2 regions of the Arthrobacter sp. MDT2-16 genome follow, and region 2 is predicted to be linked to the other one. Evidence: riboswitches for the same ligand, from Rfam matches in the RefSeq annotation. Region 2 holds a riboswitch; the other holds the start of a gene.

Region 1 (3,402 bases), on a different contig from region 2:
GCGCAGATGGCGGATACGACGGCCACCCCGACGGCACCGGCATCTCGCAGAGGGCGTAGATCAGCGCCACTGATTCCCCCGATCGCGACACACGGCAGGGAACTTGCCGTGACGAGGGCACTGAAGCCGCTGATCCCCAAGGGCTCAGGATGATCGGGCTTGGTAGCGGTCGCATGAATGGCACCGACCCCTAGGTAATCCACCATCCCGACCGGAAACCGGTGCGCCGCGCGGATCTCGGCCGTGGTTGCCGCACTCAAGCCGACGATGGTCTCCGGTCCTACCAGCGCCCGGACGAGGTCTGCCGGCACGTCGGACTGACCGACATGCACCCCGGCTACCTGCGCTCCCGCGGCCCGAGCCGCCAGGAAGATATCCACCCGGTCATCGACCAATACCGGCACGGTGCCTCCGACAGAATCCGCGACAGTCACGAGCAGGTGCAGCAGGTCCCGCGCGGAGGCTTCCTTGTCCCGCACCTGGATCATCGTGGCACCGCCGGCCACGGCCTCGGCCGCGACTGTCGCGACCGATCGTGGGCTGCACTGCGCCGTATCAGTCACCAGGTACAGCGGCAGGTGCTGGCTGAGGTCCGCCCTGAAGCCCTGGCGGATCATCGTGCGGAGCCCGATGCTTCGACGGAACGGAGGTCCAGCCTCATGATGACGTCGTCAGGTGTGAGGCCTGCAAGCATGTCGAGGAAGCTCACCGCGAAGCTCCCCGGGCCGTGTGCCTGCGCCGCAGCCTGCTCCGCTGCAATGGTGTAAGCACCGGTGGCTGCTGTCGCGGCCAACACTGCATCATCGGTCAGCGACGCGAAAGCGGCCATCACCGCACCCAACGCGCACCCGCCACCCGTGACACGGGTCAGGAGGGAGTTCCCATTGGCTGCAGCGACCATCTGTCCGTCCGGTCCGACAAACAGATCGACCGCACCGGATACCGCCACCGCCGACCCGGACGAGGCAGCCAACTGCCTGGCGGCCTCGAGAGCGGAGGCGGGCTCTTCGGTTGAATCCACTCCCCGGCCCCCGGTTCCTACCCCGGCCAGAGCCAGGATCTCCGACGCGTTGCCGCGGATGATGCTCGGGCGGTGGGTGACAAGCTGATGGGCCAAGTGTGTGCGGACGGTCAGAGATCCGATTGCCACCGGATCGAGGACCCATGGGGTGCCGGCGGTATCGGCGGCCTGCACGGCCTCGACCATCGCGGCCCGCTGCTCCTGCCCTGGGGTGCCCAGATTGACCAGGAGCCCCGATGCTACGGAGGCGAATTGCCCGGCCTCCTCCGGTATGTCCACCATCGCCGGAGCTGCCCCTAGGGCGAGCAGCACATTGGCGGTGAAGTTGGTCACCACCGCGTTGGTGATGATCTGCACCAGAGGGCTCCGGGCCCTCGACTCCTCGAGCAGTGCGGCACAATCCGATGATGTATAGCGAATAGCCATCCGCGACATCCCTTCGCTAGTTCGAACTAGATCAGGTTCAACGGGTATCGATTCTCAGCTGCACCATTGGCGGGCAGCACCCCGTGTCACTACTGCCACCCTAGCGTTTCCCCGCACAACGCATGGAACAGCAGCCACTTGTGGAAAGGCGCGTGGCTCCCGTCGGAGCCAGCCGGAGCACCAAGGCCCCGGCGCTGCCATGATCGTCTGAATCCACCCCGTCCCGCCGATCCGGCCGACCCTCCTCCAGCCGGCCAGGGTTAGTGTGGAGGTAGTGACACGGGGTGCCGGTTCCCACCGGCTGAGATGACACCCGTTGAACCTGATCCAGTTCGTACTGGCGAAGGGATGTCCTCCCGGCCCCTGCGGGTGTCGGTTCCGCATTCTGTCGCCCTGAAGCCAGGGAAGTCCCTTCATGCAACTCAGAGAACAGGTCGTGTTAATCACCGGTGGCGGCCGCGGACTCGGCTCCAGCATCGTCGATGCCTTCGCCGCCGAAGGCGCACGGGTGGTGATCAACTACCGCGTCAGCCACGACAGCGCCCAGGAACGCGCAACTCGTATCGGTTCGTCACGGGCTGTAGCGCTGGAAGCTGATGTCACCGATCCCGAACAGGTACGCGCCATGCTCGAACACGCGCAGCAACACTTCGGAGCCCCGATCACCACCGTGGTCAACAACGCGCTAGCGCCCTTCTCCTTCAACGGAGACGCCCGCCCGTATGCAGCTGAGATTGATTGGGATGCGTTCGAAGCCCAGTTCTCCGGAAGTGTCCGAGGAGCCCTGAACACAATCCAAGCCGCTCTGCCCGGAATGCGGGAACAAGGGTTCGGGCGGGTCATCAACATCGGCACCAACTTGTTCCAGAACCCTGTGGTGCCCTACCACGACTACACCGCGGCGAAAGCGGCCCTGCTCTCGCTGACCCGGACTCTGGCCAAGGACCTGGGCCAGCACGATGTCACGGTGAACATGGTCTCTGGCGGCCTGCTGCGCACCACCGATGCCAGCGCAGCCACCCCCGAGGAGGTGTTCGACCTCATCGCGTCCTCCACCCCGCTGGGACGTGTCACCACACCGCAGGAATTCGCGGACACGGTCCTTTTCTTCGCCTCTCCCTGGGCCCGGGCGATCACCGGGCAGAACCTGGTGGTCGACGGGGGCCTCGTCATGGACTGACCCCGGAAACAACCCGGGCCGCACAGGTCTCGGAGCATCAGTGAGCCCATGAAGCGCCCACGATCAGGTTGCCAGCCGAGCGACCTGTCGCGTGCCTGGTCGGTACACCGTCGCACATCCACCGAACCGACCAGGTCCGGCCGAGGCGGTCGGCATTCGGCTTGTGCTCCTGACACCTCGTCGCACCGTCCGGGACTCCCGGAACGATGCGGGGATCGGGAACGCAGGTGATCGCCCATCACAGGAGGCGAGGGCAGGAGCAGCGGCGTTCCTCGAATCAACAGGCTCAGGGGTGGTTCCAGTGCAACGAAGAACATAGGGCCATCCCCTACAGGACCTCGGCGTCGGGACCTCAGAGGTCTTCCGAGAAGACCCGGTCTGATCCACGGATGAGGTACGAGTCGAGGTCGGGGGCGGCGAGTGTCCTGCCGGCGGTGGGCAGTCCGCAGCCGATGATGAGGCCTCCACTGCCATCTGAATGTGGCTCGGCGACATCGCCGGGCTGGTTACGGTCTTCCTCACTGCGTTCACGGTCGTATGGGCATACGAGTTCCGTCTTCATCCGGCTGCTGCCCAGCAGGTCCGGCACCGCCTGGCATGAGCTCACCCCTGGACGGGCTCGGCCCGACACTCGACCTGCCCGAACGCCTCGCCGCGATCGTTCCTCAGCGCCCACGCCCCCAACACGCCCGCCCGCTAGGCGATCCCGCACTGGGAGGCAGGACCAGGTGGTGCTGCGATGACTGGCTGAAACCGCTGATCTCGTATGGGACAT
Region 2 (3,402 bases):
GCAGGGTGGTGCCGCCGAGGGCGGCGATGAACTCGGCGTCGTGCGTCACCGACAGCACGGCCACGCCGTCGTCGACCAGTTCACGGAGCAGGGTGACGAGCTCCGCCCAGGTCCCCGCGTCCTGGCCGAACGTCGGCTCGTCGAGGACGAGGACGCGCGGCGCGGTGGCGAGCATCGTCGCCACCGACAGGCGCCGTTTCTCCCCGCCGGAGAGCGTGAACGGGTTGGCCTGCAGCAGGTGCGTGAGGCGCAGCCGCTCGGCGACGCTCGCGGTGCGCGTCGCCTCGGCGATGCCGGCCTGCCGCGGCCCGAACGCGAGCTCGTCCGCGACGGTCGCGGTGAGGAACTGGTGCTCGGGTTCCTGGAAGACGGTCCCGATGCGCCGCACCAGCTGGGCCGAGCGCCAGCGGAACGGATCGCTCCCGGCCGTTCCCGCCAGGAGCGGTGAGGCGTCGAGCCGCCCGGCGCGCGGGCGCAGCAGGCCCCCGAGCGTCAGCGCGGCCGTGGACTTCCCGGCGCCGTTGGGCCCGGTGATGCCCAGGGCCTCCCCGGCCCGCACCGTCAGGTCGAGATCCTCGACGGCGGCAGGGCCGCGCCGCGTCCGGGCGACGCCCAGGCCGTGCGCTGACAGGAGCACGCCGTCGCCGAAGCCGGAGCTCCCGGGCATCGTCCCGCCGACAGCGGGCTGCCACCCCGGCACCCAGACCCCTGCCGCGGCGAGGCGCGTGCGGGTGCCCTCCTGGACGAGGACGGTGGCGGGGGGACCGTCGGCGAGGACCCCGCCGGCGGCGTCGAGCACGATCACGCGGTCCACGACGTCCGCCCAGACGGCCACGCGGTGCTCGACGACCACGAGCGTGGCGCCCGTGCGCTCGAGGACGCGCACCACGGCGTCGCGGACCTCCAGGACGCCGTCGGGATCCAGGTTCGCGGTGGGTTCGTCCAGCAGGAGCAGTCCGGGTTCCATCGCGAGGACCGCGGCGAGCGCGAGGCGCTGTTTCTGCCCGCCGGACAGGGCGGTGGTGGGGTGGTCGAGCGGGAGGTCGAGGCCCACGTCGTCGAGCGCGCGTCCCACGCGCCGCCAGATCTCCTCACGGGGCACGGCGAGGTTCTCGGCGGCGAAGGCCACCTCGTCGCCCACGCGGGCGAGGACCACCTGCGTCTCGGGATCCTGCAGGACCAGCCCGGCCCGCCCCCGCGACGCGGCGGGGTGCGTGCCGTCGAGCAGGAGCTCGCCCTCCTGCTCCCCCTCGTCCTGGCTTCCGAGCAGGCCCGCCAGGCCGTGCAGGACGGTGGACTTGCCCGCACCGGAAGCACCGAGGAGCAGCACGCGCTCGCCGGGCTGGATCTCGAGGTCGAGGTGGCGCGCGGCGAAGGCCCTGCGGCCGGCGTGACGCCACCCCCATCCCCGGGTGCGGATGTGCACCGCGCCCGGGGACGGCGCATTCGCTGGTGTCACACGTCCGCCGTACGCCCGGCCGCGAAGGCGGACAGCACGCCCGTCCTCGCGAGGCCGCGCATGGCCAGCCATGAGAGCAGGCCCGCGATGACGACGCCGGAGATGCTCGCGAACAGCGTGTAGAGGAGCTTGAACTCGATGCTCCACAGCGCGTTGTAGAGGATGTTCTCGCTGATGGCGAGCGCCAGGCCCGCACCGAGCCCGGCGAGGAGCGCGACCGGGAGGTTCCACTTCCGGTAGAGGAAGAGCAGGAAGACCAGTTCCGCCCCGATGCCCTGGATGGCCCCGGAGAGCAGCACGCTCACCCCCCACTGGGTCCCGATGAGCGCGGAGACCACCGAGGCCAGCACCTCGCAGTAGATGGCCGCGCCGGGCTTCCGGATGATCAGCCCGCCGAGCACGCCCGCGATGAGCCAGCCGCCCGAGTACAGGCCTGCGAGCGGCGGGAAACCGGCGGTGAGGACGCTGATGCCGGAGTAACCGGCGGACCACGCGAAGAACAGGACGCCGACGGCGACCGCGATGACCGAGGCCACCACGATGTCGACGACGCGCCACTGCCGCGTCGACGCCGGGGCGCCCCTGAGGGATGTTGACGATGCCATGGGAATTCCTCCTGGGATACAGGAGGGGAGAGTGTCGGGCGTCGACGCAGCGATACCCGTGCACTCTGAGAACTCGACTCCCTTCGCCGGTACTAGCCGGATCAGGTTCGAGGGTCTGCGGCGGTCCGCACTCTCAGCGCCCGGCCCGGCAGCATGCTGCCGATCGGCGCTCCCCTGTCGTGTGTTGCTTGAGCGTTCCCGATCCTACACCGGCGCGGCGGTGTCCCGCCGATCGTGCCTGCGATCGGGTGCGGAGCACGACTAGGCTAGGCGCAGGACTATTCGGACCAGAAGGAGAAACCATGAACGTGGTGTTCAAACTGCTCGGCGTCGGCCTCAGCGCGGGTGCGGGCTTCGTCGGGACCAAGCTCGTCGACTTCCTGTGGGAGAAGATCACGGGCGAGGCCCCGCCGAAGAGCAAGGACGGGCTGGAGAACACCCTGCGCTCGGCGCTCGTGTTCGCCATCATCTCGGGGGCCGTGAGCACCACCATCCAGGTGCTCACCAACCGCTCCACGCAGAAGGCGATCGCCCGGTACTCGAAGACCCGCGACCTGACCTGACCCGGTCCGGCCTTCCGCCGGTCGGAGGAGGTCGAAGGGAGGAGGGGCGTCCCTCCTCCCTTTTTCGTGGCATCCCGCGGCCGGTCCCCCGATCAGTCCGCGCCCTCGATGCGCAGCCCGGGTGTCACGGCCTGCAGGATGCGGTGCAGGCTCATGGCGATGGCGGCCGCGGCGCCGAAGGGCACGTCCGGGGTGGAGGAGTCGTACGCCGCGGCCGCGAGGGCCCGCAGGCTGTCCTCGGCGGCCTGGAGCGTGGCGGCGTCGTCCTCCTCCACCGTCCACAGGTCGAGCACGTCACCGACGGCGGTGAACGAGCGCTGGAGGGCCGGCCGGACGGCCCTTGGGATGGGGTGCTCCCTGGACGTCCCGTGCAGGGCGTCCTGCAGCATGTTCGTGATATTCAGCGTGTGGGCGGCGACCACCTCGAGGACCTCCACGTGCTGGTGGTCGCGGCGGACGTCGCGCGGGTGGAAGCGGCGCCGCACGTTGCCCTTCCGGCTCTCGTCCGCGTACTGCAGGGCGTCGCGCGCGTTCCGGGCGGACGCCATGAGGTCGTCCCGGCGCTCCGACCAGCGGGGGTCGTCCGCGGCCCAGTCCGTCTCGAGGGCCTCGCCCATCTCCTGCAGCTGCCGGGCCGCCGTCCTGCGGAGCCGGCTCATCTGCCCCACGGCGTCATTCAGGTTCAGTGGCGGCAGGATCAGCGCGCTCACCGCGACCCCCACGCCCACCCCCACCACGGTCTGCACGAGGTAGCCGAGCGAGTACCCGAGGTTGT

What was found. A riboswitch is a leader RNA that binds a small molecule or an ion and turns the genes downstream of it on or off. The one in region 2 is predicted to bind thiamine pyrophosphate.
Region 1: it holds a riboswitch for thiamine pyrophosphate, as region 2 does, so the genes downstream of both, thiM (hydroxyethylthiazole kinase) here and ACX80N_RS02665 (ECF transporter S component) in region 2, are expected to answer to the same signal.

Annotation. Positions count from the first base shown of each region.
Region 1 is NZ_JBTNDP010000008.1:124,159-127,560, forward strand. It holds gene thiE (thiamine phosphate synthase) at 1-617, opposite strand, end outside; gene thiM (hydroxyethylthiazole kinase) at 614-1,456, opposite strand; TPP riboswitch at 1,439-1,541, opposite strand; TPP riboswitch at 1,718-1,813, shown strand; gene ACX80N_RS14370 (3-oxoacyl-ACP reductase) at 1,863-2,627, shown strand.
Region 2 is NZ_JBTNDP010000001.1:549,578-552,979, forward strand. It holds gene ACX80N_RS02660 (ABC transporter ATP-binding protein) at 1-1,459, opposite strand, end outside; gene ACX80N_RS02665 (ECF transporter S component) at 1,456-2,064, opposite strand; TPP riboswitch at 2,126-2,250, opposite strand; gene ACX80N_RS02670 (DUF4235 domain-containing protein) at 2,367-2,627, shown strand; gene ACX80N_RS02675 (FUSC family protein) at 2,720-3,402, opposite strand, start outside.